One region of the Lysinibacillus sp. LK3 genome, then DNA from elsewhere that is predicted to be linked to it. Evidence: riboswitches for the same ligand, from Rfam matches in the RefSeq annotation. Region 1 holds a riboswitch; the other holds the start of a gene.

Evidence for each region. A riboswitch is a leader RNA that binds a small molecule or an ion and turns the genes downstream of it on or off. The one in region 1 is predicted to bind cyclic di-GMP.
Region 2: linked by a shared signal. The riboswitch ahead of VK91_RS18260 (methyl-accepting chemotaxis protein) and the one ahead of VK91_RS09495 (hypothetical protein) in region 1 are both predicted to bind cyclic di-GMP.

The regions. Positions count from the first base shown of each region.
Region 1 covers NZ_LDUJ01000014.1:307,739-323,566, reverse strand. Annotated here, with positions in the region: gene VK91_RS09545 (hypothetical protein) at 1-967, opposite strand, end outside; gene VK91_RS09540 (AraC family transcriptional regulator) at 1,066-1,959, opposite strand; gene VK91_RS09535 (DMT family transporter) at 2,066-2,983, shown strand; gene VK91_RS09530 (Cj0069 family protein) at 3,144-4,193, shown strand; gene VK91_RS09525 (LysE family translocator) at 4,224-4,856, opposite strand; gene VK91_RS09520 (hypothetical protein) at 4,959-5,702, opposite strand; gene VK91_RS09515 (methyl-accepting chemotaxis protein) at 5,793-7,505, opposite strand; gene VK91_RS09510 (hypothetical protein) at 7,708-7,914, shown strand; gene VK91_RS09505 (saccharopine dehydrogenase family protein) at 8,364-9,593, shown strand; gene nspC (carboxynorspermidine decarboxylase) at 9,590-10,729, shown strand; gene VK91_RS09495 (hypothetical protein) at 10,775-11,656, opposite strand; cyclic di-GMP riboswitch class I at 11,700-11,791, opposite strand; gene VK91_RS09490 (chemotaxis protein CheW) at 11,929-12,417, opposite strand; gene VK91_RS09485 (M20/M25/M40 family metallo-hydrolase) at 12,441-13,556, opposite strand; gene VK91_RS09480 (hypothetical protein) at 13,691-14,644, opposite strand; gene VK91_RS09475 (acyl-CoA carboxylase subunit beta) at 14,751-15,828, opposite strand, start outside.
Region 2 covers NZ_LDUJ01000025.1:76,961-92,788, reverse strand. Annotated here, with positions in the region: gene VK91_RS18295 (zf-HC2 domain-containing protein) at 1-328, shown strand, start outside; gene VK91_RS18290 (general stress protein) at 556-876, opposite strand; gene VK91_RS18285 (trypsin-like peptidase domain-containing protein) at 1,170-2,507, shown strand; gene VK91_RS18280 (MFS transporter) at 2,810-4,006, shown strand; gene VK91_RS18275 (alpha/beta-type small acid-soluble spore protein) at 4,077-4,280, opposite strand; gene VK91_RS18270 (DUF1456 family protein) at 4,467-4,961, shown strand; gene VK91_RS18265 (hypothetical protein) at 5,103-5,297, shown strand; cyclic di-GMP riboswitch class I at 5,501-5,586, shown strand; gene VK91_RS18260 (methyl-accepting chemotaxis protein) at 5,692-7,443, shown strand; gene VK91_RS18255 (SDR family NAD(P)-dependent oxidoreductase) at 7,433-8,185, shown strand; gene VK91_RS18250 (sodium:solute symporter) at 8,207-9,697, shown strand; gene VK91_RS18245 (hypothetical protein) at 9,835-10,509, shown strand; gene VK91_RS18240 (methyl-accepting chemotaxis protein) at 10,566-12,260, opposite strand; gene VK91_RS18235 (M23 family metallopeptidase) at 12,523-13,518, opposite strand; gene VK91_RS18230 (PrkA family serine protein kinase) at 13,731-15,626, shown strand.

The sequences.
Region 1 (15,828 bases):
TGTGACTATAGTGCTTCTTGATCCCTAGCATAAACGTTACTTCCACAGGCTCCTTCATTTTCAAAATAAAATGCGGATAGGCCTCACCAAAATCACGTGCTATAAAGTCTTTCGTATCTTTTGATAATTTTCCCTCTAACCGCTCCTTGTCTTCGATGATTTCAGCAATATGATCAAAACGAATTTCAGTACGTTTCATTAATCCCAGAGATAAGTACAATGTATCATTTGTGACATAAACAGGATTTAGGCGAATAGCCTGCATATCCGCAAGAAAGAAGATTACTGAATAAATATTAAAAACAAGCAACACAATGGAAAGTATCATTGACTTTTCATGTAGCCACCAGTGAATACCAATCGTTTCAATAGCAATCCCATGAATAATCATGAGCTGAAAAGCGATATAGCTAGAATTTTTATGCAAAGATAAACCTTGTCGTTCTTGTCTTTTCCAACTCGCGAAACCATAATAAAGCACTAATAAATCAGCACAGATCATCTGAATAACTGGATGCTTGGGTGCATGTTTTTCTACAGCTTTTGAAAATGAAAAGAGATCTGGTAAAGAGCTTCTCCGCACTTCCCCTAGGATTTTTGGCAGGTATCGTACAAGTGTTGCCACTAGGATAATTTCTAATAGAATAATAGACCCTTCAATCGCAAAGCCAGCCCATGTCACTGCCACATAAGGCTGAAGGTGTTCCATAGGAATGATAAAACGTGCAGCAATACAGCCAGCTGCAGCTAATAGGATGGCTTGCTTTAATGAAAATTTACCTTTATAAAGCATAAATAGCACAGGCACCACCACAATACAGTCAATTAATGAGCCCATGACAACACCATTTGTTTCGATAGGTAAAAGGGATGTGCCAAATCCTGTATTATAGAGTGTATAGTTACTCGCTAATACCACTAATAATAAGGCTAGCCAAATATTTTGCTTATTTTTTAAGACCATCATTCACAATGCCCCCTCTCTACTAATAATTTTACTTTATGCCAAATGGTTCATCTTGTATAGAATTTGAGAATAAAAGATGGTCCTATTTCCATTCACGTTCAATTATTTTTCACACCTAAAAACTTCTTACGATAAACATGTGGCGGATAGCCAGTGTATTCTTTAAACTTTTCAATATAATAACTGACGGTACTAAAGCCTGTATTAACAGCTATTTCTGTTATCGATAGCTCATTACCTTTCAATAATTCTATGCTTTTGCGCAGTCGATATTGGCATAAATAGGTAAACGGTGTCATGCCCACTATTTTCTTAAAAAAACGACTACATTCAGCGCGACTTATATACACATGGCTAGCTAAATCTTCTAATGCTATTTTCTGCTGATAATGTGCATGTAAAAAATCTAGCATAGCTTTTGCTCGTTCATGCTGCACAATAGTGGCAGAATCCATTATTTGTTCTGTCAATAAGGATTGGGTTAGCATGGATTCCCAAATAAATAGAAGCTCTCTCCGTACTTTTAACTCAAAAAAAGCGGTTTGCTCTCGCATTAATTCCGCAATCGTTGCTACTTTCTGTGCCAACTCTCCTGTTAGTTTGACATAAGGTATTCGATTACTTGTAATATACGGTTCTACATATTTTGAGAAAAAGATACTGCCCTCATGCCCCCCCATTAACTTTGGATCTACATTTACACAATAAACGATCGCTTGCTCGATTTGATAAGGCTTTGCTTCATGTAATCCAGAGGCATTAATAAAGAGCCCCTCGCCTTGGTTCAAAACAAAAACGTCCGTCCCCACTCGATACTGAGCACATCCCTTTTTTATCAAAACAAATTGTATTTCTTTATGCCAATGGAGAGGTAGAAAATCCATGCTTTCTAATCGCATAATCGTTTCATACAAGGCAACTGGAAATTCTTTTGTTCCATGCAAGGTTAATTCTTGTAAATCCTTAGCAATTTTAATATGTGTTAACGGCATCTCTAACACCTCAATATATTGATAGTTTATTGGATTAAATCGATATTTATTTCCACTTAATCACTTTATAATCATCTTATATTGATAGTTTAGGAGATGTAAACAGATGAATCAAATTATCCAAAATAAACGTACACTGGGCTTTCTACTAGTTATTCTTGGAGCAAGTTTCTGGGGAATCGGAGGGACCGTTGCCCAACGACTATTTCAGCAGGACAATTTAGAGGTCGGCTGGCTTGTTTCTAGTCGTTTACTTTTAGCAGGTCTGTTACTAATAGCTATATATAAAATGACCCATCGGCATGAATCCATTTTCGTCATATGGCGCACAAAGCAAAATGCTTTTAGACAAATTTTATTTAGCCTACTTGGCATGCTTGCTGTCCAATACACCTATATGATGTCAATCGCTATTGGTAATTCAGCTGTAGCCACATTATTGCAATATTTAGCACCACTGTTTATCATGGCTTATTACTTTCTAACGAGGCAAAGTCCATTGACAAAGCAGGATGGTATAGCTGTATCACTTACACTTGTGGGGACCTTTTTATTATTAACAAACGGTTCTTTTTCAACATTGTCCGTTCCTTTAATGGCTGTGTTATGGGGTATCTTATCTGGTCTTTCTGTTGCATTTTATACCATTTATGCCGTCCCACTTTTACGGCAATTCCATTCATTACTAGTTGTCGGCTGGTCGATGATCATCGGTGGTATAGTAATGAGTATAGCTCACCCACCATGGGCTATCGATCTATCTGATTGGACGTTTTCAACCATTGCCTATTTTCTCTTTATTGTTATTTTTGGGACAATGCTCGCTTTTTGGTTTTATATTGCTAGCTTGCACTATCTTTCACCAAAGGAGTCAAGCCTACTAGGTAGTCTTGAACCATTAATGGCTGTCATCACAAGTGTTTGGTGGTTAAAGATTGCTTTTGGTGGCTATCAGTTTATTGGTACATTGCTAATTCTTCTTATGATTTTATACCTTACAGTATTTCAGAAAAAGCAAGCTTGAAAACAGAAAATTAAGAGAGTTATGAATTTTAATAGTCAATACCTCCTATTACCGAGATAGTAATATATGAATTTATACATAAAATTTACATATTTTATCTATCTTTTCTCCTTATTTGTCTACTATACTGAACATAACAACAGATATAAGGAGGTATTTTATGGATAAAAAAGTTATTTTTTTCGAGGTGGAAGGCGGCACAGATAAAGGCCCAGATGGCTATCGCCCAGATACAATGCCAATGGTGGAAGCGCTACAGCAACGTGGACAGGATGCAGAGGTACTCTTCTTTGATATCACAAAAAAGCAGGAAATCTTTCACTATGTTAAGGAACATGGTATTGCCTATGTATCTCGCATTAACCCAGGCAACTTACAGCATGAGGAAGAGTACTTTGCTATGCTACGAGAGCTATGCCAAGCTGGCGTTATAGGGATGCCACATCCAGACGCCATGATTAGCTATGGTTCAAAAGACGTATTATCAAAACTGACGACAACAAATTTAGTACCTGATGATACATTTGCCTACTACACAATCGAAGCATTCAAAAAACAATTCCCTACTTCCTTAGCTTTAACAGAGCGTGTTTTGAAGCAAAATCGTGGTTCAACTGGAGAAGGTATTTGGCGTGTAAAATTGGTGGAACCGCTAGCAGAGGGTATCACTGAAGTGCCACTTGATGCACAAATCAAATGTACTGAAGCAAAAGATAATCATGTAGAATATTGGCAGCTTGGCGACTTTATGACATTTTGTGAGCAGTATATTACAGGGACGAATGGTATGTTAATCGATATGCGCTTTCTTCCAAGGATTACAGAAGGCGAAATCCGCTTATTCATGTTGCGCGATCATCCTGTACACGTCGTACATAAAAAACCAGCTGCTACCGAGGATGCCTTTAGTGCAACTCTATTCTCTGGCGCTCAATATCGCTATGACAAACCTGAAGACTGGCAAGAGCTGGTACAAAACTTTTTAAAGCAGCTCCCTCAAGTAACAAACCTACTAGGCAATTATGATTTACCGCTAATCTGGACAGCCGACTTTATGCTAGATACCAATGAAGTCGGAGAAGATTGCTATATTTTAGGTGAGATGAATTGTTCTTGTGTTGGCTTTACTTCAGAACTAGCATTAGCGCATGAAGTAGCAGAAGAAATTTTAGCTTGTTTAAAAGAGCATACTGAGGCTATTGCGCAATAAAAAAAGTGCGATCTTTAGGGATCGCACTTTTCATATATAAATCTTAATTCCTTGTATAAATTCATAGATAAAATAACAAGCAAAACCAATCAATAAGAATCCTGCGACAATGGTAAATGTCCTAATCATCTTCCGATTCATAGCTTTACGAGTAACCGAGACAATGGTCAGCAAACCGATATCGTGGAGTAAAATTCCACTTAAAACACCAGCAGCAATAATTAAAAAGCTCGTTGACTCCCCTTGTCCATAAGATTTTGCTAGCACCACACCAAATACGTTGACCCAAAAAACAAGATTACCAGGCGAAATGGCCACTAGTAAGCCGTTAAAATAAGAGGCAAAAAACGATTTGGTTACTTTTTCTCCTGCCAATGTAATATCATGGTCAGCGTTCTTGATAGAATCATAGCCTAACAAGAATAAAAAGCCTGCTCCAATAATCCACATAGGTAGTTGAATTAAAGGCATAGCCAAGATGGAAGCTAGTCCCATATACAAAGCAAAAACCAATACAATATCAATGGTCATGCCACCAAGTCCAACTGCCCAGCCGTGCATAAAACCATTTTTGAGTCCTTGCTTTGTCATTTCTACTGTAATAGCTCCTACAGGCATGGCAATGGCAAGTCCTACCAATACATACGCTACATATAAACTCAAAAAAACACTTCTTTCATGTCATCGATAAGCTTCATACGTCCGTTTATGGTTTCACTATAGCATAATTATACTTGAAAGGAAATAATTATTAATAGATACCTGTTAGAGCATTTGCTTTTTCCATTGCGCTAACAAATCTTTTGACTTCTCCAAATCCAATTTCAATGTGACCTGCTTAGCTGTACAACGTTTTTTAGCTTTCTCCCATGCTTCTTCCAAGGCAGGTAAATAGCTTAAATTTTTTGTCGCTGCTACTAGCTGGAAAAATATATTACCTTGAATATAGTGCCAACGAGGATTCATTCCATCTAGGAGTATTGCTTCTTCAATCAGTCTTAATGCCAAATAAGGGCTACCTTCGTGACGATTTAAAAACTGTGCAAATGCTCCCCAATACAATGCCTTATTAGGCTGCAATTTGATTGCCTCCGCATACTGTACTGATGCCTTATCCTGTTCTTTTGCAAGGACATAATATTCTGCCATTGTATAGTAGGCGTTCGCCTGCGCTTCTATAGGTCCTGCTAATAATTCATCGACCACTTTACCAAATTGCTCATCATCCTGACTACCTATATAAGCTGCGAGAACATCTCGTTCTGGATACGAACCATCTGTACGTTCCACACTTTGCTTTGCTTTGTCATCAGTAGGCTGAGGCATATTTGCATACCCATTTGCCTCTAGCATTGCCACATGCTGCTGAATGACTTGATAGGCCTCTTCTGCGATCGCTGTATCATTGCCCAATATTTCTTTAGCTAGTTGATAACTTTCCTTTACTTGACCACTCAAAAATAAGTCATTGACTTGTTGAACTTGCTCGTTCATTTGTTTTACCACCATTAAAATCCTCACCTTCGCAAAAGAAAAATCTTATTGCTAGTTTACCATTTAAGTAGTATTAGCAAAAGCCAACATGTCCTAATCTTTCTATTATTCTTTTAATTTAAACGCCTTTACATGCTGTTCGAGTGTGTGTGCCATGTGATTTGTTTCATTAGAGCCATGTGCCACCTCATCAATGCTTGCAGTTGTTTGCTGTGCTGCGACAGTAATCATATTCATCGTTTCTTCTATATCACGAATAGATTCTGTTAATTGTTGAATCATTTGCACAATACGTGTAGATTTTTCGTTTTCAGCGGTCATAGCATTAGATATGGTAATCATTTCTTCTACTGTTGCAGCCACTGCTGTAGAAATATTTCCTAAAGATTGTGCTGTTAGACGCACTGTCTCTGTTCCTTTTTCAATATATTGCGTATTATCATTCGTAGATGACATGACCTGCTGCACATGCTTCATTATATCCTGAATAAGCTGTTCAACTTGCAATACCTCTTGATTAGATTGCTCAGCAAGCTTCCGTACTTCCTCAGCAACAATAGCAAAGCCTTTGCCATGCTCCCCTGCTCTAGCCGCTTCAATGGAAGCATTCAGTGCTAGCAAATTTGTTTGTGATGCGATGTTTGCAATAGACGTTGTAATCGTTTGAATTTTGGTTGCAGATGTAACTAAGTTTTCTACTGTTTGTTGTACCTCACCTGATCCGCTATGAATTAATGCCATATCATTGCTTATATCTTTTGCTAGTCGCTCACCCTCTGTTGCTAATTCCATCGTTTGTCTAGCATTATCAGCACTGTTATTGGTATTGCTTTGAATCAATTGAAGGTCCTGCGCTAAAGAAGTAAGAACATCTGTCGCATTTTCAGCATGGTGCATCCCTGCCGTCACGGCACTTGTTACCTCTTCGATATTATTGGCGACACCTTGAATGGTATTGCTCATATCGTTCAGGGTGGAAGCGGTTTCATCTGCGTTATTCGTTAAAGTGTTAGAAGTGGAACGCATCGTCATAATCATATTTTGTAAATTAGCTGTCATTCGATTTAATGTATTCGCTAAATCCGCTACTTCATCTTTACTGTTAATTTTTGTTTCAGGTACAGCTAAATTACCATTGGCAATTTCTTTCGCCTGCTGAATCAGCACACTAATCGGTCTTACTTTACGACGAATTAAAAAGCCTGTAATGATGGAAGCAATTAGCATAGGGAAAATACTAATTAAAATCCCATTTCGTACAACATCCCATGTTCGCTCCTTCACGATATTAGCATCAAAGTCGATGACACTAATGGCAATAATTTCTTTACTGGAATCATGGTCTTTAAAAATAGGAGCATAGCCAGATAAACGGTCCATCCCTGCATAGGTATAAGGCTGTGAGTATGTTGGATGCTTATGTGTAAGCAACATATCAATAGCTTCTTTATCTAAATAAAATTGATCACCAGGGGCATAACCTTTTTCAGCCAAATGATCATCAAGCGCTAATAATGTGCCATCCAACGATAAAATATATTGTGTTTGGAAAATATCTTTATGACCTGTTGTCCAGTTCAAATCGTTCCCAATGCTTTCCTGTACAGCCTTGTCGCCTTGAATGGCCTTGTCCAATTGTTGCGGATTGATCAAACCTGTCGTAATATTGGCACAGCCATAGGCCTCAACACCAGCAGCATCATAAAGTTTATTGTAAGCAGTTATGTATGTAGCGAACGAAGTAATCCCTAGCATCACCACTAAAATACCAGCGATAATCGTCCCAAGTTGAAAAGTTAATGAATTGCGTAATTTCACGATCCATCCTCTCCCCTTTCTTGTAATAATCTATGAATATTCCTTTTGTGTTTCATCATACTACAAAAAGATGTATTAAAAAAGCATCTTTAATTATTCTAGTAAGATAAAAACATTGGAAAAAGTTCTGAATTGTGCGATAATTGAAGTTAATTATCTTAAATCCTGAGCATTACCAATTCATCTAATAGGAGGGCTTGCTATGAATAAACGCTTTCATCTAGTATCGATTGTTACAGGCAACTTGTTAACAATAGGGGCCATTTTTATTTATGCCATGCAAAGTCAAGTGGGAGTAGCCCTCAGTACGTATGCTCTTGTGATGGGTTTTTTTAGTACTTTGCTTGTGGTTTTCTTCTATATATGGGGGGAAGAAAAACAACAAGTATCCAATCGTTTTCTGAAATAATATGCATCATTTTCCAGTACACAGATACCTGTAGCACGTTTAATGTGGTTCCTTCCCTTTCTATATGTAGAGGGATTTTTTTATGTAAAGTTAGTAGAAATGATTTAGTAGCTGGTATCAAATCGTCAATCGGTAGAGATACTATGTCAAAACATTCATTTAGAAAAATATTTACTTGATGTCGTAGTATCTTGGATGAATTGTGATATAACTTCACCAATTATTTAGGTCTATACAACAGCAACTTTCCTCTATTTTTACTAAAATGGCGTTGTAGATTTATTCATGATTCCCTTCTTTTCCGAGGCATTCCCCTCCTTATACGTCTAATTGTTGTAGAAAAATAAAATTTTTTGTAGAAAATTTTAAAACAATGATTGAGTAGTATATCAATTTTCTGTATAATCAGCTTGTTTGACAATACTTTATATGAACTTGGGGGTAGACAATTGGGTAAAGCATTGATTATCGGAGCTGGCGGAGTTGCCAGTGTTGTGGTACACAAGTGTGTTCAAAATTCGGACGTATTTGAGGAAATTTGTATCGCAAGTAGAACTGTTTCAAAATGTGACGCTCTAAAAGAAAAACTAGATGGCGGAAAAACAAAAATTCATACTGCACAGGTAGACGCAGACAATACAGAAGAGGTTATTGAGCTTATTAAAGCTTTCGGACCAGATGTAGTGATTAACGTGGCTCTACCTTATCAGGACTTAACGATTATGGATGCTTGCTTAGCGACAGGTGTGCACTATGTGGATACTGCAAACTACGAGCCACCTGAAACGGCAAAATTTGAATATAAATGGCAATGGGCTTATAAAGAGAAGTTTGAAAAAGCTGGCTTAACTGCATTACTTGGAAGCGGTTTTGACCCAGGTGTAACAGGCGTTTTCACAGCTCATGCACAAAAACATGAATTTGATGAAATCCACTATATCGATATCGTGGATGCCAATGCGGGAGATCATGGATATCATTTCGCAACAAACTTCAACCCAGAAATTAACATTCGTGAAATTACAGCGAATGGTCGTTACTGGAAAGAAGGCGAGTGGATTGAAACTGCACCACTTGAGAAAAAAGAAGTGTATAACCTACCTGAAATCGGACCAAAAGATATTTACCTTCTATACCATGAAGAGCTTGAATCCCTTGCAAAAAATATCAAAGGTTTAAAACAAATCCGCTTCTGGATGACGTTCTCTGAAAAATACTTAACACACTTAAAAGTGTTAGAAAACGTAGGTATGACATCAATTGAGCCAATCGAATTCGAAGGGCAAATGATTCAACCAATCCATTTCCTTAAAGCGGTATTACCAGATCCAGCTTCACTTGGACCACGTACAAAAGGTAAAACAAACATCGGTTGTATCATTCGCGGTCTAAAAGATGGCAAAGAAAAAACGTACTATGTGTACAACGTATGTGACCACGAAGAGTGCTACAACGAGGTTGGTTCACAAGCGATTTCTTACACAACTGGCGTACCAGCTATGATCGGTGCAATGCTTGTGATGAACGGTGAATGGCGTAAACCAGGTGTATGGAATGTGGAAGATTTCAATCCAGATCCATTCATGGATGCACTAAATAAATGGGGTCTACCGTGGCAAGAAAGCCATAACCCAGAATTATTAGACCTTGATTTAGATGCAAAGGAATTAAGCCGATGAAACCAATTGATTTTTCAAAAGTTCCATCCCCTTCTTATGTAGTGGATGAGCGATTATTAACAAAGAATCTTGAGCTTTTAAAATCAATTCAAGATCGAACAGGCTGCCGCATTTTATTAGCCCTTAAAGGCTTCTCTATGCATTCAACATTCCCACTAGTAGGGGAATATTTAGCGGGCATTACATCTAGCTCACTGCATGAGGCACGTCTTGGCTATGAAAAAATGGGCAAAGAAGTTCACGTTTATGCACCTGCTTATATTGAGCATGAAATGGACGAGCTTCTAGGCTATGTGGACCACATCGTATTTAACTCATTTAACCAATGGGCTCAGTTCAAGGATAAAGTTAAATCTGCTGGTAAAACAATTGAATGTGGTATTCGTGTGAATCCTGAATACTCTGAAATTGAAACAGCTCTTTATGATCCTTGTTACACAAACTCTCGCCTTGGTACAACATTGGCTAACTTTGATAAATCACAGCTTGATGGTATCGATGGCTTACACTTCCATGCGATGTGTGAACAAAATTCTGATACATTAGAGCGTATTATTGAAGTAGTTGAGGAAAAATTTGGTGATGTTTTACACCAAATGAAATGGTTAAACTTCGGTGGCGGTCACCATATTACACGTGATGATTATGATGTAGAAAAACTTGTGAACATCATTAATTATATTCAAGAAAAGTATAACCTGCTTGTTTATCTTGAGCCAGGTGAAGCAGTAGCCCTTAATACAGGCTATTTAGTAGCAACGGTGCTAGATATTCAAGAAAATGGAATGGATCTTGCTATTTTAGATACATCAGCAACATGTCACATGCCTGATGTACTTGAAATGCCTTACCGTCCAATGATTATTGGTTCTGGACAAGCAAATGAATTAGCACACACGTATCGCTTAGGCGGACTAACATGTCTAGCTGGTGATGTGATTGGCGATTATTCGTTTGAACAGCCATTAAAACCAGGTGATCGTCTTGTATTCACAGATATGGCTCATTATTCAATGGTTAAAAACCATATGTTTAACGGTGTCAACTTACCATCTATCGTTTCTTATAATGATGAAGAAGGTATTAAAGTCATTCGTGAATTTAAATTCGAGGACTACAGTGGTCGACTCTCCTAATACCAATAGAAAAGCCCTTCCAGTTTAACACTGGAAGGACTTTTTTTATGGACGCATGGTCATCCAATTCTCCACATAATGAATGGCTACTCCATGAAAAGCATCGTTATTTGAAAAATGTTGCTGAACAAGTATAAGCTGTTCATTCATAAAGGCTTCTCCATTATCATAAAAAGTAATATTTTCCCCTTCCTCTGAAGCGCCTGTTTCTACACCAATTACAATTGATTTATTCACAGTGGAAGCATAAGCGATTTCATGTTCTACAATAGAGATAATATCTTTTGCAGCATCACGATAGGCCATGATCGTCACACTATCCGTATGGTCAATGACCCAATCAGCTAATAACCCTTTTCCAAATTGGTTATTATACTGAACTTCATCAAACCAAAATGGCATATCTACTTCTAAAGTAAGTTGTAACTGACTTGCTTTCTCACTTGCTTTCATTATTAGTGTTTGATAGGATTCTATCGTTTGTGCTTGATGTAAACTCCATCCACTATTTAAATAAGGTTCTACATCAAGGTGAACCCCAGAAAATTGCTCAGATTGAGTTGAATTCTCATTATATGTATGTAACCAATTAAACAATTCGTCTTGGCTTCGACTACCCTCAGTTGAAACCCAGCTTGCAGCACCATCCAATGCATAAATGCGAATACCTCTGTGAGAAGCGTTACTAATAAAATGCTTATAGTCATTGCTCGCTATGCCTTGATCGATTTGCAGATAAACTTTATTGACATCGTTATGTTCTAAAAATAATAATATTTTTTCTTGGTCATCAATGATGAGGGATGTATCCCACAGCCAAGTAGCCTTTTCCTGTATAGACATTGCATCAACCTTTCCACTTGATAAAGCTAATGAACTAATCATGATGACGATTAGTGCGGTCCATACTTTTAATTGTCTCTTCATACGAACTAACTCCATTCTACTCGCCACGGCTCCTAGAACAGAACCTGGCAACCTGACAATCTTGCACTGAAATTATAGTGTTTAGACTCATGGCTTTGCGTCCCTCCCTTTCGGTGAAGTTTGCCTTTTTCAGTTTTTTCTTAACCATTATCATACGCGGTTAGCAATTGTTTGTCTGTAGGTATAATGCATAATTGTCACATGTATGATCAGGTAAAAACGACAAAATACAGGTTAAATTTACTATTCAAACATAAAAAAACGTAGAGAACTTAAGCCTCTACGTTTTCCTTTTCATTTTCAAGCATTTTGTGTAAATAATTGATAATTTCTCGAATGCCCTCTAATGAATTAACCAGTATTTTTGGATCAACATAAGTTATCATTCGATTTTCAAGATTAGCTACCGCAGTAAAATAGCGTGTTTTACTATAATTGACTAGACCCAATTGCTGAAGTACTGATTCATCGAAATCAAGAATTTCACGTGCTTCTGTAACAAGTAATCCATAATTAACAACATCTGTATTCAACACAATGATACGAGCAGTTGCTGTATTCGATGAACGATTGTACAGTATGCGTTCAAAATCAAGAACAGGTACAAGCTCACCGCGAATTCTTGTAAAGCCTAGAAGATAGTTAGGTAAATGAGGAATAGGTGTTACTTGCTCTAATTTTTCAATTGAAATCGCTTGCTCCACAGGCACAGCATACTCCTCTGTCCCACAAGCAAAAACGACTGCTTTGACACTTTCCATAGGGTCACATCCTTATTCGACTGTTAGTTTTTCGCCGATTCTTTGACGATTTCTACTAGTAAATCTGCTAATTTTTCAAGTTCTTCTACTGGTATTTTTTCATTTGTTGTATGGATATCCTCGTATCCAACAGATAAATTAACTGTAGGAATGCCAAAGCCTGCGATGACGTTTGCATCTGAGCCTCCACCAGAAATGCCTAGTGTCGGTGTACGATCAATATTGCGTGCAGCAGCCATCGCTACCTGAACTACTTTATCCGATTCCGTTACACGGAAGCCTGGATACATCAGCTTCACTTCTACCTCTGCACGTGCGCCTAAAGAAGCAGCTACTTGTTCAAACGTATCTTGCATATGCTTTGTTTGCGCATCCAATTTAGCTTTGTCTATAGAGCGTGCTTCTGCAAGGATTGTCACTTCGTCACAAACAATATTCGTCGCTTGTCCACCTTCAAAACGCCCAATATTCGCTGTCGTTTCTTCATCTAAACGACCCAGTTTCATTTGAGCAATGCATTTTGATGCGACTGTTATGGCAGAAATGCCCTTTTCAGGAGCAACCCCTGCATGTGCCGTTTTTCCAATAATCTTTGTGAAAATTTTCGCTTGGAATGGTGCTGCTGTCACGATACCACCAACTTTGCCATCGCTATCAACCGCAAATCCATATTTTGCTTTAATGTTAGCTGGATCTAACTCTTTAGCGCCAACAAGGCCACTTTCTTCACCAGCCGTAATAATAAATTCAATATCGCCATGTGCAATATTTTGCTCTTTCAAACGTTTGACCATCTCAAATAGAGCAGCTAGTCCTGCTTTATCATCGGCACCTAAAATCGTCGTACCATCTGATACGATATAGCCATCCTCACGCAAAGACGGTTTGATGCCTTTTCCTGGAACGACAGTATCCATATGAGAAGTGAAATAGATTGGCTCTACATCCAATGTGCCTTTTAATGTGGCAATAATATTACCTGCCCCATGTCCATTACGCGTATGTGCATCGTCTTGAATCACTGAAAATCCAAGTGCAGTTAACTTATCTACAAGAATTGGTGCTATTAGTTGTTCATGTTTTGTTTCCGAATCAATTTGTACGAGCTCAAAAAACTCTTCTACTAAACGACTTGTCATGTTGTAAAACTCCCTTAGTTTACGTGTATTTCCACGTTATAGTATATGTATCATTTTAGCACAACGTCAGAAGAGTTGAAATCATTGAACAATACTACCAAAATAAAAAGTCTGAGAAAAATCTCAGACTTTCCCTAGTCATTGAAAATAATCTCTTTTTCTTTTTCTAATGATTGTAAGTAGTTGACAGCTTTATTATGTTTATCCTGTAAGCGCCAAATCGTATTATGTACATCATCTTGAACACGCGAGACCTGTTCCCTTGCTGTCGAGATTTTAGAATGAACAGACCATGCTGAAAAAATATCATCAAAAAAGTAATCAGCAAACTTAACAAACCCATCTGTTTCAATATGCAGCGATTTCGTAGACATATCATGAACATCTAATAATTCATTATGAAACCTTTGTAACGCAATTTGAGCACTATGTAAATAGTTTTCAGACTGATCGAGTGCATCATGCTTTAAGTGCGTAGCAATCAGCCCACCGCCAAAAAATGTATCCCATGTGGAATATCCATTGGCCGAATGTAATGAAGCTGCTGCTTGCCCTAGCCTTGTAAGAGCTACTTCTCCCGCTTCCTCCGCCTCTTTAATTTCTCTAATGAGCTGCTTTGTTAGCATTTCCTCATGTGCTAAATGCTCTAGCCTTTCTGCTTGGGCAGCATCATGAATCTGTAAATACTTCTTCTTTTTAAGGTAGACCTGTTGAAGTGATTGCTGTAGCGCATTTTCATCAATCTGGGCAAGCTGATTCATCACTTGCACGTTGTCCTCTGCTAAATCATTTTGCATTTTCTTTGCTTCATTCAGCTTTAATTCAAGTACTGCCGCCTTATCAATTTTTTCTGCCCTCAGTTCATCTTGTTGCCCTGTCCATGTACGAATCATATTCATAAACGAGAAACCATCCAATTTATCAAGTTTGGATCGAATTTGGTGGAGTGCTGCTGTATGAGTGTCTATTTCCTGTTGTGTATGTTTAATTTGCCCATCAATTAACTGATTTTGTTCGTTTAATCTAGATGCTTTTCTAAGTTGTGCATGAATCTTTTCTTGCTCTGTTTGTAATTGCTGCCATTCCATTCATCTCAACTCCTCATATCTATCAGTACGGATGACAAACAAAAATGTTTCACTTTTTGGCAATGAAAAACCTAGCAACTTTTGAGCTGCTAGGCTTGTATGACTATTATAGAGGAATATTACCGTGCTTTTTCTCTGGACGTGTTTCATGTTTGTTTGACAGCATATCAAGTCCTTGAATCAGCTTGATACGTGTATCTCGTGGATCGATTACGTCGTCTACCATACCGCGAGATGCTGCAACATATGGGTTAGCAAATTTCTCTTTATATTCTTCGATTTTTGCTGCACGAGTTGTTTCTGGGTCATCTGATTTTGCAATTTCACGGGCAAAAATGATGTTAGCTGCGCCAGCAGCACCCATAACAGCAATTTCAGCATTTGGCCATGCAAATACAAGGTCAGCACCAATTGATTTAGAGTTTAAGGCAACGTAAGCGCCTCCATAAGCTTTACGTAAAATCACTGTAATTTTTGGAACAGTCGCTTCTGAATAAGCATAAAGAATTTTCGCACCATGACGAATAATACCACCATGTTCTTGTTTAACACCTGGGAAGAAGCCAGAAACGTCTTCAAATGTGATGATTGGGATATTGTATGCATCACAAGTACGAATGAAACGAGCAGCTTTATCAGAAGAATCGATATCTAAGCCACCAGCAAGAACTTTTGGTTGGTTACAAACAAGTCCAACTGATTCGCCAGCAATACGTGCAAAACCGACAACTACGTTTTTAGCAAACTCTGCATGTACTTCCATGAACGAACCTTCATCCACTACTTGCTCAACAACTTTACGTACATCATATGGACGTGTTGTTTCGATTGGTACTGTATCTACGATTTCTGGACGGTAGTCATCCCCTTCAGGTCTAGCTTGACGAGGTGCCTTTTCTTTATTGTTTTGTGGTAAGTAGCTTAATAGTTTTTTAATTTCATCAATCGCTGCCTCTTCAGAAGGAGCACGGAAATGAGCATTCCCACTGACCGCATTATTTACTTTCGAACCACCTAAATCTTCAGCAGAAATTTTCTCTCCTGTTACCGTTTCGATTACTTTAGGTCCTGTAATGAACATTTGAGATGTCTTATCCACCATTAGAATAAAGTCAGTAATAGCTGGAGAATAAACAGCTCCACCAGCACAAGGTCCCATAATCACAGAGATTTGTGGAATCACA
Region 2 (15,828 bases), on a different contig from region 1:
AAGACAAAATGATCATCAGTTGGTTTCCCGATATTATGGCAAAAGCCGTGCAGGTGTTCACGGAACGTTTCCTAAGGAATTTGAAATTGATGGAGAGAAAAAGATTGTGAGTTTTATTTATTATACAAAAACAATGACTGATTCACCTTCGAGAAACCTGATTGATGATGAAAAGAGGCTTGGACAAGAAGATACCTTTGTTCTACCTGAAAGTGGAAATAACGATGCGGTATATTATGTGGAATTTGATTCAGAAGAGATGGTTCCTGGAGGAAAGGATTCTTGGGATTCAGTTTTAGAACGTGCAGTATTAATTTGGGAGAAATAATAATCTGATGGAAATCATATTTAGTTATTCCATTATCGGGTGCTTTTCCGTAATAAGGAAAAGTGTCATTCTTTATGAATAGGACCATATTGCTAAAGAAGACTCTTTAATGAAGAAGAAGAAAATTTCCTCGAGCAGATCATTGACAATAGTTGAAAGGCTATCTTGAATACAGAGACGAAGGTGTAAAATGAAACAAACCCGGGATTGGATTCCCGGGTTTGTTTTTACTTATTGGCAACTATGACCAATTTACCTGTATCCAGTTCCTTCTCGAATTGAGCAGCTTCCGATTCACTTAATCCGACAGAAGCTAACTTGTTGCGGAGTTCATCTCCACGGGAATTCACCAGGTTCTTCAGAGAAGTCAGGAACCCTTGCTCGCTAATACCAGCTTCTTCAGTCCCGAGTGCTTCGTTAATATCATCTTCACGTTCTTCATAGTGCGCAAAGATGTAAATGTTATCTCGAAGATATCCTTGCGCTTCTAATTTCTCCACTTCTTGTTTCGCCTGTACTACGTTTTCTACTGTCAATTTGACTGTCATTATTGATCCCTCCTATATATGTTCACATTCAATCTATTCCACTAAATTGAATGGATAAAACATCTTTTTAGTTTTTAATTATGTTAGAGTGGCATTAACAACTAATGGAATACTAATGAACAACTAGAAAACATTGGGAGTTGTTATTCTAAATCTTTATTCCAAAGCTACGTCCAATTCTTTATAGAGTCGGGTTTTTTTGTTTGCAATCAATAGAGGATTTAGAGAAACATCAGAGAATTGTATATAAGTACCATTATATGTAATGAAGAGCTTATAGGAGTTGTATGAAGATGATTGTGACAACTAGACCGTTAAAAATTAAATACAATAAATCAGCAAATACTTTTCAGGAGTTTATGCAAATTAATCACAACAAACATTCTCTTACGAAGGAAGTTGTTTTTCTACGATATATCGGTATACCTGATTCTGTAGATTTTTATAAAGATGAGATTCTAAAAATGGAGGAGTATTTCTCCAAGCAAAGCATTTTTTATTTACGACTGCATAAGCTTGAGGTCATTCGTAATAAGGAAGATGTAGATAGATTGTCGGAAAGTTGGAGAATGTGGCAGACTGCTGCTGAAAACCCGCAATTACTGTATAAGCTATCTTTGTGCAGTAAATTAGCGAGTGATCAACTTGAATGGACAAAAAAGCTAAGCTTTAAACAGATGATTCAACTATTTAAAGAAAATCAGCCTTATCCTAATGAAACGTTGTTAAAAAATTTTGCAGTTAAATTTTTGTATTGGATGGATTATTATTTACCACAAATTTTTTCGGAGGAAAATCCAACGTCCCCCAAAATTGTTTTTATAGGTGACATTACGCAGCATGAATTACTATTTTTATATTTCTTATCGTCACTGGGGTGCGATATTTGTTACATGAATCCCAAAGGAGATATTGCCAATATGTACCCTATAATAGAAGCGTCTTCTACCTTACATATGTGTCGTCATTTCTATGAAAAAGAAATAACATTGCCTATTAAAAGTACTTCAAGACAATTGAACATTCCTGCTCAAAAAACGAATGCGACAGAGGAGTGGAGTTATGAGCAATTAGCCTCCTTAGCCACATCTGTTGTGATGATTAAGACCTTCGGGGAGGATGACAAGGTTTTATGCTATGGCTCTGGTGTCGTTCTCCACCAAGATGGATATATTTTAACAAACCTGCATGTTGTGGGTGGTGGAAAATATTATTCTGTGCTCTATGAAAATGATACCAACGAGTATATTACCCATCAATTTGTAAAATATCATGATATGCATGATTTGGCTATTTTGAAGGTAGACAGAATAAGCCATCCTTTACCTGTAAAAATGGATGGACAATTAGTTCGAGGGCAAAAAATTGTGGCGATTGGCAGTCCGTTAGGATTGTTTAACTCAGTTTCTGATGGGATTGTTTCGGGTTTTCGTGATATTCGGCAAATGTCTATGATTCAATTTACAGCCGCTATATCAAATGGCAGTTCAGGTGGTGCTTTATTGGATATGCATGGGCGATTGGTTGGTCTGATTACAGCAGGCTTCGATGATGGTCAAAACCTTAATTTGGCTGTACCTGCCAATCTAATTTATCAGTTTGCTCAAAACTTTATAGAAATACCGTGTTGAATTTCCACTATTCGACCATTGCTTTTTCTTCAGTAATCTTATAGAATGTAGAACGGTATAAATGAACGATATATAAATCCTTTAATACGGTCCAGAGAGGCTGAAAAGGGCTATGTGATATTTTTAAGCTAATATCTTTGCTTTGTCATGCCCTTTTGTCCTCTGTGACGGAAGGGCTTTTATTATTGTTTCGTACCCCTCTTTTAAAGGAAGTCCCGTGAGGCTTCAAAAGAGAATGGACAAGACAGCTATAATCCATTCACTAAAAGAGATCGACAACTAGAAAATGGAGGCTAAAAAGAATGGATTATCGTAAAAAAACCGTGGTTGCTTCAGTGGCAGGGCTAACGCTAGAAGGAATGGACATTATGTTTATTTCCTTTGCTATGACAATGATTATTGCAGAATTTAATATTGATCTTGCAACAGGTGGATTGATTTCATCCATCACGAATATTGGGATGCTACTGGGTGGTATTATTTTCGGTGTATTAGCAGATAAATATGGTCGAGTAAAAGTGTTTACGTATACGATTATTTTGTTTGCCATCGGAACGGCCTTAACAGGAGTAGCAACAAGTATTGAACAAGTTTATGTTTATAGATTTATCGCTGGTTTAGGTGCTGGCGGAGAATATGGTATTGGGATGGCGCTTGTGGCGGAGGCCTGGCCAAAGAATAAACAAGGTAGAGCATCCTCTTATGTCAGTGTAGGTGCACAATATGGAGTAATTTTAGCTGCTTTATTAAGTGCTATTATTTTACCAACTTTAGGGTGGCGTGCATTATTCTTTGTAGGATTACTACCAGTTATTTTCGCCTTTATCGTACGTAAAAATATTGATGAATCACCAGAATGGTTAGCAGCGCAGAAACAACAAAATAATAAGCAAGAGAACGGGAAATTAGCACAATTATTTGCTTCACCTCGTATCACCATGACAACACTCTCCCTAATTCTAATGGCAACTGTTCAAATTGCAGGCTATAATGGTCTAATGATTTGGCTACCTTCGATGTTACAGAAATCGCAAGGTTTATCGGTTTCAAGCTCAGCATTGTGGACAATTAGTACCGCAGTTGGCATGATCATTGGAATGCTGACGTTTGGCAGATTTATGGATCGTTTTGGTGCAAAGCGAACATTCGGGATCTTTTTAGTAGCCTCTTCATGTGCTGTATTCTTTTACTCGTTTGCAACAGGTGCAGTAGCGATATTAGTAGGCGGTGCGGTTGTAGGATTCTTCTCTAATGGTATGTTTGCAGGGTATGGTGCATTAATTAGTAGCTTTTATCCAGTACAAATTCGCAGTACAGCAACAAACACCATTTTTAACTTTGGACGAGCTATAGGTGGGTTTTCACCAATCTTTGTAGGCTTTATTTTACAAAGCTACGATATGACTGTCGTGATGATTTACTTAGCAGCACTGTATTGTATTTCCTTTATCGTTATGCTAACGCTTAAGAGCTCAGGGAAGGAATTGCAAACAGCATAATTTTATAGAGCACGAAAGAACGAATTCCAATTATGTAAATGGGATTCGTTCTTTTCTTATTAGTATTTAATTATAATAAACCTTTTGAACGTTTTTCAGCGATTTCAACAAGGCGTTTTGTAATCTCTCCTCCAACGGAACCATTTGCGCGAGAAGATGCTTCTGGCCCAAGCTGAACGCCAAACTCTTGTGCAATTTCATATTTCATTTGATTGACAGCCTCATGTACTCCAGGTACTAGAAGTTTATTTGAACTGCGGTTATTGTTAGCCATTGTTCTCACCTCCTTGACCTTAGAATGGTTGCGATTAAATTTTTCATACATTTAAAAAGTAGGAAATGCACACGCTATTTGCTAACAACAACAACTTGTGGAAAGCTAGCAATAATCAGCAAACTCTCTGTTATAATTAAGCCTGGCTCTTTACTATATAAGGTTAATTAAAGGAGGAACATATAAATGACAAATAATGATATCTTAATTCGTTTACGCTATGCGTTCGATATAAAAAATGTAGATATGGTAGAAATTTTTAAACTTGGTGGCATGGATTATTCAAAGGAAGAAGTATTAAATATGCTGATTAAGATTAATGATGAGGAAGAAGCGCCAGAGGAATACATCAAATGTAATAATAAAATGTTAGAGGCATTTTTAAATGGATTAATTACTTTTAAACGCGGGCCTCAGAAACCAAGAGAAGGACAGGCTGTTGGACCTTTACCTGTGTCAGGTAAAGAAAGCCCAAATAATATGCTGCTAAAGAAAGTAAAAATTGCTTTAGCTTTAACAACTGAGGAGATGCTTGAGATTTTATATGACGGCGGCATTAAAGTTACAAAAGGTGAATTAGGTGCTATTTTAAGAAATCCAAGTCATCGTAATTATAAAGAGTGTGGCGATTCATTCGTACGAAATTTTTTAAGGGGCCTAACATATAAATATAGAGCATAATGCACAATGGATATCAATCATAAAGTGCCATTTTTTTCTTTAAAACTCGTTGACAATTTGTGACGAAAATGTGTACAATAAAATTATCACAAAATGTTCACAAAAAAGATGAAAAATGTTCACAGACAAAGGGGTGCTTGTATGATTTATTTTGACATCTTATTAGTAGCTATTGCATGTATTACAATGCCTTTTATTGTTGCAGTTATGTTAGATATTTTTTATGCGGAACGAAAAAAAGTACGCTTTTCATTACGTCGTACTTCCGTATGGTATATCGCTATGTTTGCGTTATCCTTTATACCTTCCGTATTACTTGTCACACAAAACGTATAATTTATTCAAACACTTAGGGGTAAGTGAATTGAAAGTGGACAGCTACAACGCTAATTGAGGTTGTAGCTGTTTTTATTTTGTTCAATAGATGAATCATAATTAAGTAATTTATATAATTATTAATGAAGGAACAGCTAGTATAAAATATGTATGTTTTAAGTAGAGAGCATTGACTACTTTTACCTACTGTGTTAATTTTGGTAGGGAAATATAGGCAAATTTACTGAAAAGTAAAGACGCAAAGCTACAGGTCTAAGGCAATAAATGCTATGGCGGCTGGGTTGCAAAAGAGTGCTAGTTGTATCATTCTCATTCTAGTTTTTGTTCTTTTATGCCTATTTCTTTTGAAATAGGCATTTTTTTGCAAGTAAAGTTCAAAGGAGGAAAAGGGGAAATGAAGTTGTTAAAAAACACATCATTAAAAAATAAGCTTTTACTAACAGTCTCTATCGTTGTATTACTGCTTATCGCTATTATTACGACGCAAAGTATTAGTGAATTGAATAATCGGATGAATGTGGATTTGGAGCAAGAATTAAAAAGTGTTGGTTTATTAACAGCTATGAACTTAGACAGTGATGAAGTAAAAGATTTGCTGTCCGAAAAAGGGGAAACAAACGCAAAGTTTACAAAGATCCAAAAGCAACTTGATATGATTCAGGACCAGCAAGGTATTATGAGCTGGAGTTATATTTGGGATGTCAAGGATGAGGGTGGCGTCAATCCAATTGGCTATACCTCTAATCTAAATGAAGTATATGAAGCCGGTGAAATTTTTACTGATTTAGCGGATGAACATGTAGAAACAGCAAAATTAGCTATTGAAAATAATAGTACAGAGGTAACTGATATATTCGAGGATCCTTTTGGTTCTTGGAGAACGGTTTTTAGTCCTATTAAAGATGATAATGGCCAACTGATTGCCCTATTAGGGATTGATTACTCCGCTGATTATATCAATACGATTATTAAAACAAGTGTGATTAAGCAAATTGTCATTGCCATTATCGGCATTTTAATTTTATTAGTTTTAGTTTACATAATTATAGATCGACTATTAAAGCCACTGAAAAAAGTAGTGAACGTTGCCAATCAAGTGGCAAATGGTGAATTAATAGATGTGGATTTAGAGACATCGAAGGATGAAATTGGTAAATTATCTGAATCCATTCGTACAATGGTGGCTAATTTGCAACATATTATTTTAAACATACGCAATACATCCAATCACGTTTCTTCAGCAGCCAATCAATTAACGGTACATGCTGGTGAAACTTATAACAGCTCAACAAATATTGCACTAGACATGAATCAAATTACACAAAATGCTGAGGCCTCGATGACCATGACAGAGGAAACAGCTGCTGCTATGGAAGAAACTGCAACAGGTATTCAGCAAATTGCTGATTCTGCAAATGTAGCTGCGGAATCCTCTATTTCAGCATCACAGGCTTCTGAACGAGGCAATGAAGTTGTACAACAAGTTATTGCTCAAATGGAGTTAATTAATGATTCTGTTGAACAAATAGGGACAACCATTAATGGACTACATGTTAATACTAAAAAAATAAGTGAAATTGTTAGCTTAATTACTGCTATAGCTGATCAAACAAATCTATTAGCTTTAAATGCTGCGATCGAAGCGGCACGAGCAGGTGAACACGGTAAAGGCTTTGCCGTTGTTGCGGATGAAGTGAGACGCTTAGCTGAACAATCCTCTCAATCAGCAACAGAAATTTACAATTTAATTAGTTCTATTCAGTCTGATTCAAACGCTTCTATCACGGTTATGGAGAAAGGTAAAGAGGATGTTAAGGTAGGGATGGCATTTACCAATGAAGTAGGCGAAATCTTTAAAGAAATTCTTACTTCCTCAGAAGAAGTAGCTAGCCAAATACGTGAAATTTCAGCAGCCTCACAACAAATTTCTGCATCCTCAGAAGAAGTGGCGGCATCTGTTAATAATATTAAACAATCTGCAGAGCAGTCAGCAGAGTTCTCTTCAAATGTCTCGAATTCTACACAAGAGCAATTATCTACCATGCAGGAAGTAAAGGATGCCTCTTCATCACTGGGCAAAACAGCAGAAGAGCTGCAAGGTCTAGTGGCAAAATTCAAATTGGAGAATGATCATAATGGACATTAATTTTACAGGAAAAAATGTTTTAATTACAGGCTCTAGTAAAGGAATCGGTAAAGCAATTGCTTTAGGCTTTGCGCAACATGGAGCCAATATTTTAATTAATTATATTGGGGATGAGCAAGAGGCAGAAGCTGTACGTGCAGAAGCAGAAAAGTTGGGTGTGAAAGCTTTAATATTCCACGCAGATGTTTCTAACTCTCAAGAAGTACAAGCGATGCATCAATTTATGGACGAGCATCTCGGGAATCTTGATATTCTTGTAAATAACGCTGGATTTGCACAGGGTTCCAGCATTACAGATTTAACGGATGAGCAGTGGGATCGTATGATTAAAGTTCATTTATATGGCTGTTTCTATAATTGCCGTGAAGCAGCAAAAAGAATGAAGGAACGTAATACAGGAAAAATCATCAATATTTCATCTGATATTGGTAGCTTGGGTTGTGAAGAATTCACGCATTATTCAGCTGCAAAGGGTGCTATTAATGCTTTTACAAAGGCTTTAGCAAGAGAATTAGCACCTTCTATACTTGTCAATGCAGTTGCTCCTAGTGGAACATTTACGGACATTCTACAAGAGTTTGGCGATAACTATGTGGAGGAAGAATCCGCAAAATATCCATTAAAACGTTTAGCACAACCAGAAGAAGTTGCGAAAAGTGTATTATTTTTAGCCTCTAATCATGCTGACTTCTATACAGGTCAAATTTTAACGCCAAATGGTGGGGTCGTAATGAACGGTTAATGGAAAACGAAGGAGTAAATAATGTTAAATATTATTATCTTTTGCTTATACTTATTATTTATCTATTATATTGGCTATAAAGGCTATAAGCGTGTCAACACAGCCGAGGATTTAATTGTTGCTGGCTGGAGCATGCCTTTATCCGTTGTCACGGGTAGTTTAGTCGCTGCATTATTAGCAGCTCCCTTCTTTTTTGCAGCGGTAGGCTCTGGCTATACAAGTGGTGGCTTTGAAGGTTCGGCAACAATGGGTGGTTTAGGGACTTGTATGATTCTTGGAGCACTCATTTGGACAAAGCCATTGCGACGTTTAAAGGGCTGGACATTAGCAGATTACTACGGTTTACGCTATGGCAGTAAAAAGCTAGGAGCCTATACAGGGGTTGTTATGGCAATTGCTTTTGGAGTTTTTAATGCAGCGGCGTTAACAGTTGGTGGAACGTATATTATTCAGCAATTATTGCAAATTGATTTTATACCTGCGGCGCTTCTATTTGTATCGCTAACGGCTATTTATTCAGTTATTGGTGGTTTATGGGCAGTAGCCTATACTGAAATCGTACAAGGTGCACTTGCAGTGGCAGGTATTTTGGGTATTACCATTTTTATTTTGTTTTACTATCCAGACGTTACATTTAATCCCGAGTGGTGGAATATCAGTACATTATTTGAGAAGGCAGGAGCAGAATTCTGGACTTTGTATCTTGTACTAGCACTTGGAGATATCCCTGCAGTTGACCTTGGGCAGAGGGTAGCTGCTGCAAAAAGTCCACGGGTGGCACAACGAAGCATGATTATTGCTGGTATTATTGTCATTGCAATTAGCTGGATTCCAGGGATGCTAGGGGAAGCCTTTAAGTCTATTTATCCTGAAAGCACAAACCCAGAAACATTGATGCTTACCTTTGCACAAGGTTATTTTCCTCCTTTATTAGCAGCTATTTTCTTAACAGCCATGGCAGCCATGGGGATGTCTACAGTAGCTGCATGTTATGTAGCGACTTCAGGGATTGTGACAAAGAATATTTATTTAGATTTTATTAATCACAATCCTGATCCTAAGAAGCTATTAAGATTTTCGAGATCTATTATTCTAGCTAGTGCTTTATTAGGTTTAGTGCTAGCTGTAAGCTTCCAAAAAGTAATTGATTTAGCTTATTTAGCTTGGGATATTATATTCGTAACAATATTCTGGCCAATCGTTTTAGGACCATTTTGGAAACGTGTCAGTACACCAGCAGTTTGGGCAAGTATTTCCGTTGGCTTAGTTTATTACATTGTGACATCACTAACATTCGTACCTAGTCTGACAATCCAATCAGAAGGCTTCATAGGTCTATTAAATGAATTATGGCAGGCTCCTGTATTTTCAGGTGTTGTTATAACTGGTATCACAATTGTCGTGGTGAGCATACTCGTTCCGCCATCTGAGCATGTTCTTGAGATGCATAAAATAGAAAAAGATAAAACATTAGACGACGTAAGTAGTAAAGAAGAGCTAATTGGTCGTTAAAAGCAAAAGCACGGATTCATTGTAAAGTTCAATGAATTCGTGTTTTTTATTAGAATGAAACGATAGAATCAAGAATACTATTGCTAGTACATCATCTGAATTTTTCTAGTGATTATCTTGATAAAGGCGGGAATTGGATGAAAAATATTTTCTTCATTTTATTAGGGATTGTCTATCTTTATCTAGCAAATGCCATTGAATTAGTCATTATTAAGCAACTATTTTTTTTAATCGGGCTGGCTTTAGTCGGTCTAGGGAGTATCCGTTATTTAAAAGAGCGTTATATTTCCATACAAACTTTGACAGCCATGACGGAAGCTAGTGAGGAGGAGATAATGGCTATTCCTCATACACAATGTACAGTTTCCAATGATGCTTTAAATGCTTTACTGTTAAATGAACAGACAAACATGCTTATTTTCGCCCGAAGAGAAGCTTTAGACGAAGAACTAAAAATTATAGAGGTTCCATTTAACAGAATATATGAGGTTGCCATCATGGAAGATGAAGTATTTACGGTTAGAACAAAGAATCATCTAATGAGTGGTTCCTTACTTGCTGAAGCAGATGAAATAGAAGAAGAGGAGGTAGAAGAAGATACAATTTCACAGCTATCGCTAAAGTTAGTAGTAGATCATTTATCAGAGCCTATTCAAGAATATATGTTCATGGATAATAGTGAAGATCCAATATCAAAAGAGGAGGACGACTATAAAGAAGCCATAGAGCTTTGTGAGAAATGGTTTCAAAAGATAAGTGTTATTATTAAACGTCATGAACTGGAACGAGTGCCAATAAGTCATTGGCAATAAGAGAGAAGGCTATCTCAAAATAGAAAAATTTGAGATAGCCTTTGTTGTTTAGATGATTAAATTTTAAATTGCTGTAGCTGCGTATTTAACTCTTCGGCCATTCCAGCAAGCTGATTTGCACTTCTAGCGATTTCATCCATTGTAGCGGCGGTTTCCTCAACAGTTGCTGTTGTTTGCTCAACGCCAGCAGCGGATTCCTGTGAAATGGAGGCCATATCATCAATAGAAGCATTAATGGTTTCCGAATTTTGAGCAAGCTGATTTAAATTCGTTGTAATCGTTGAAATATTAACTATCATATCCCCAACAGCATCAGAAATTTTTTCAAATGTTTCATTAGTTTCATCGAGCTGTGTGGTTCCTCTTTTTACTTCCTCATAGCCAGTCTGAAGGGCAGATGTTACATTGCCAGTCTCACCTTGAATACGCTGGACAATTGTTGCAATATCCGTGACAGAGAACTGTACTTGCTCAGCAAGCTTTCGGACTTCATCTGCCACAACAGCAAAGCCCTTGCCATGCTCACCTGCTCGTGCTGCTTCGATTGCTGCATTTAATGCAAGTAAATTTGTTTGGTTTGAAATATCATCGATAACTGACACTAGCTTGGATATTTCAGCAGACTGTTCATTTAAATTTTCTACCTTTTTCACAGAGTCTAATACAATTTCATTTATTGTAGCCATTTGTTTGGTAGATTGCACCATTAAACTTTTCCCTGAAACCGTTAATTTTTGAACATGACTAGAATGTTCGCTTAATTCAATGCCCTCTTGTGTAGTTTCATGAATGCTACGCTTAAATGCTGTCATTGTTTCTGCCAAATCACCTGTGGTAGATGCTTGTGTTTCTGTACCAGATGCCAGCTCTTGCATCGTTACTGTAATTTGCTCAGTACCTGCTTGTACCTCATTCGATGATTGAGCAAGTTCTTCACTACTAGCTGCTACTGTTTCAGAAACCGAGTAGATAGATTGGATCGTTTGTTTTAATTTTTCGTTCATGTCATTGGCTGCTACCATTAACGTTCCAATTTCATCTCGTGTTTTTACAGGCAAAGGCTCTAGTTGCAAATTTCCATCTGCTAATTCTTTCATCCGGTCGGCTACTACTGTAACAGGTTTAGAGATGGTACTGGCTGTGATAATGGCAATTAGAATACCAGCTATAGTTAGAATCAAGCTAAAGACGATACCAATTGTTCGATTCTCAGAGCTAGTTGATACAACATCATTACCGACATCTGTAATGGCTTTAGCGCGTTCATCTGCCAGTTTTTCGTAACCATATCGCACTTTCGTTACGAGTTCATGTGTATCCATTAAATTTTCTAAAGCTAATTCTTTATTGCCCTTTTGGTAGATATCAAATACCTCTGTATTGACAAGGGTACTCCAATCTCGGGCAATTGCTACAAGTTGATCGCGTTCATCTGATTTTTCATATTTGTCTAGAATAGCGTTATTTTCCTCAGCCATTTTGCGATACTCATCAAATGATTCTTTGTATTTTTCGTCACCTGTCAACACATAATTTAACGCTGCAGATAGGCGGACACTCATAGAGAGTGCTAAATTTTTACTTGCATCTAAAACAACTAAATCTTCTTTCACTAAATCTTTTGCTTGTTTTTCCATATTTGTATTGGAATTGTAAGTGTAGGTTGTAAAGCTAACTACTAAAACTAACAAAAGAATAAATGCACTTAAAATTCGTGTTTTAAGTGTTTTAAACTTGATAATGCCTTTCATTTTCCCATCCCTTTACTATCTCATTGAGAAATTTTTTCAACACAAGTATTATTTTATAACTAATTATGCGTATTAATAAGCCTTTCGATAGAAATATTTAAAAATAGTTTTTTAGTACAATGATATAATTATTTTCCTTTTCTTAATAGTTAAATATATACAGATGTCTAACAACTAATTTATATGTTTATGTAGAATTTCCTATATAGAAAGAAAATACACCTGAAGCAAAATGCTTCAAGTGCCATAAGTAAAGGATTCTCTATTGTTTTTGATTTTTCGCCTGGCGTTCCCACTGTAGAAGGGAAGGATAAGGGTCAAAAGCCCATTCCGTTTTTCCATTAAATTTATAAATACCATAATGAAGATGTGGAGGGAATTTGCCCGATGTACCTTCTTTTCCATAGCCAGAGCTTCCAACATAGCCAAGAACAGTACCAGGTTTTACAATTGTACCTACTTCAATTTCCTTATGATAGCTACCGAGGTGGGCATAATAGTGGTAGGAATTATGATTGTCCCGAATACCAATACGCCAGCCACCAAATTGATTCCATCCTTTTACCTCAACAATTCCAAAAGAGGTAGATAATACAGGCGTTCCATAGCTGGCAAAAATATCAGTTCCCTCATGAATACGGCGTCCACCCCAACCACGATTGGCGCCCCAAGTGCCCCTGTAACTGTAATCAGAGCGGATATTTAGCGGGAAGGTATGTGCATCAAGTTCTATAGTTTTAAAATGTCTGTACAATGTGGAGATGGTAAATATTTGATTGACTGCTTCTTCGCTTCCGTAATATTCCCATAATGCTAATTTAAAATCCTCATCTGTTGTTCCAAATTTCCCTAAATAACTAGCCATCGAAAAAATGACATCCTCATCATCCTTTGGACTAGCGATTCCATCATGATTACCGTCAAGGCCCATTCCTCCGAAATAGCTAATTGTCTCAGGAGAAGTGTCTTCCTTTACAGGATTTAATGCACCTGACCAGTATTCATCAGAAAATTGGATAGCCAAATAGCCTTCTCGTTTAGGGATGTCTTTACGAACTGATTGTAGGTTTCTCTCATACTGATCGATAGCAGCTAAAAAATGCCAGGGAATGAGTAATTCATCGAATTGTACATAATAGGACATACGCTGCTGTAAAATTTCTTCTTCTGTAAGATCCTCCTTTGCAAAAGAGGCAGAAGGGTACAGCATAATCCCTAAAAATAAAAATGTGAAAAGAAATATAAAATGGCGATGCAATGATGGACCTCCTTTCTAACGTTAGAATAACCGAAATTTTTATCTTCATTCAGTAAGGTTCTATGTATGAAAACAGTTGATATATCGGCAATTTTTTTGCCCCCAAAAATAGAAATAATAAGAAGAAACTTCATCAAAGAAAAAGTAATGGTATCATCATGCCATTAACTTCATACTATGTTATAAATCAAGCCCTGAATGGAGGGAAGGCTATTAACATTTTAGATAAAGTGAAAAACTATCGCGAAGAAGAAAACAGGCTGAAGTGGGAAGGGACATTTGCAGATTATTTAAACATCATTAGGGAAAGACCTGAAGTTGCTCAAACAGCCCATTCACGCGTCTACAATATGATAAAAAGTTCTGGTGTAGAGGAACGCGATGGGCAAAAAATGTACAAATTTTTCGGACAAGAAATTTTTGGGCTTGAAACAGCAATTGAAAGACTGGTGGAGGAATATTTCCATCCAGCAGCACGCAGGTTAGATGTTAGAAAACGTATTTTATTATTAATGGGACCAGTTAGTGGTGGTAAATCAACTATCGTTACCTTACTAAAACGCGGATTAGAGCAATATTCGCGAACAGATGAAGGTGCAGTTTACGCAATTAAGGGATGTCCAATGCATGAAGATCCGCTCCATTTAATTCCACATCATTTGCGTAATGAGTTCTTTGAGGAATATGGGATTAGAATTGAAGGAAGTTTATCGCCTTTAAATACAATGCGTCTTGAAAAGGAATACGATGGACGCATTGAAAATGTAATGATTGAACGTATTACTTTTTCAGAAGATAAACGTGTGGGTATAGGGACATTTACACCATCAGACCCTAAATCACAGGATATTGCAGATTTAACAGGAAGTATTGATTTTTCTACAATTGGTGAATTTGGTTCAGAGTCGGATCCTCGTGCTTACCGCTTTGATGGGGAGCTGAATAAGGCCAATAGAGGAATGATGGAATTCCAGGAGATGCTAAAACTAGATGAAAAATTCTTATGGAATTTATTATCATTAACGCAGGAAGGAAATTTCAAAGCAGGAAGATTTGCTTTAATTAGTGCAGATGAGTTAATCGTTGCTCATACAAATGAAACAGAGTATCGTTCATTTATTTCGAACAAAAAGAATGAGGCATTACATTCTCGAATTATCGTTATGCCAATTCCCTACAACCTCAAAGTTAGTCAGGAAGAGCATATTTATGAAAAGATGATAAAAGAGAGCGATATGTCCCATGTCCATATTGCACCGCATGCTTTAAAGGCCGCAGCAATCTTTTCGGTTCTCACTCGTTTGGAAGTTCCGAAAAAACAAGGTGTGGATCTAATTAAAAAAATGCGCTTGTACGACGGAGAAAATGTGGAGGGATTTAATTCCGTTGACTTAGAGGAGCTGAAGAAAGAGTTCCCGAATGAAGGCATGAACGGTATTGATCCACGCTATATTATTAACCGTATTTCTTCTGCTATTATCCGCAAAGAGATACCATCGATAAATGCATTAGACGTTTTACGAGCATTGAAGGATGGGTTAGATCAGCATGCATCGATTTCTCAAGAGGATCGTGAAAAATACATGAATTACATTGCGGTTGCTCGTAGAGAATATGATGAAATTGCTAAAAATGAAGTACAAAAGGCTTTTGTGTACTCCTATGAGGAATCAGCAAAAACATTGATGAATAACTACCTTGATAATGTAGAGGCATTCTGTAATAAAAATAAAATTTATGATCCACTTACTGGGGAAGAAATGAATCCAGATGAAAAATTAATGCGCTCGATTGAGGAGCAAATTGGCATTTCAGAAAATGCTAAAAAGGCATTCCGTGAAGAGATTCTCATTCGAATTTCTGCCTATGCACGAAAAGGTAAACGTTTTGATTATAATTCTCATGAAAGATTGCGAGAAGCCATTCAGAAGAAATTATTTGCAGATTTGAAAGATATCGTTAAAATTACTACTTCTTCTAAAATGCCAGATGAATCTCAACTGAAGAAGATTAATGAGGTTGTGGCAAGGCTTGTTGATGAACATGGCTATAATACAACATCAGCAAATGAGTTGCTACAGTATGTAGGAAGTTTGCTCAATCGATAACTTGATGTTCATTGTTCCAAGTAAGATAGGAGTGTCCCATTTTTAGGGCACTCCTTTTATTATCAGGAGGAGAAGATGTCCGAGACTTTGAAGAGATACTTTAGAGCATGGTCGAAAAAAATCTGGACGTTTGAGGCGTGATTGATAAATATACAATTGATTTTATGAAAAAAGTTCAAAAATTTAGCTCACAAGCATAGTA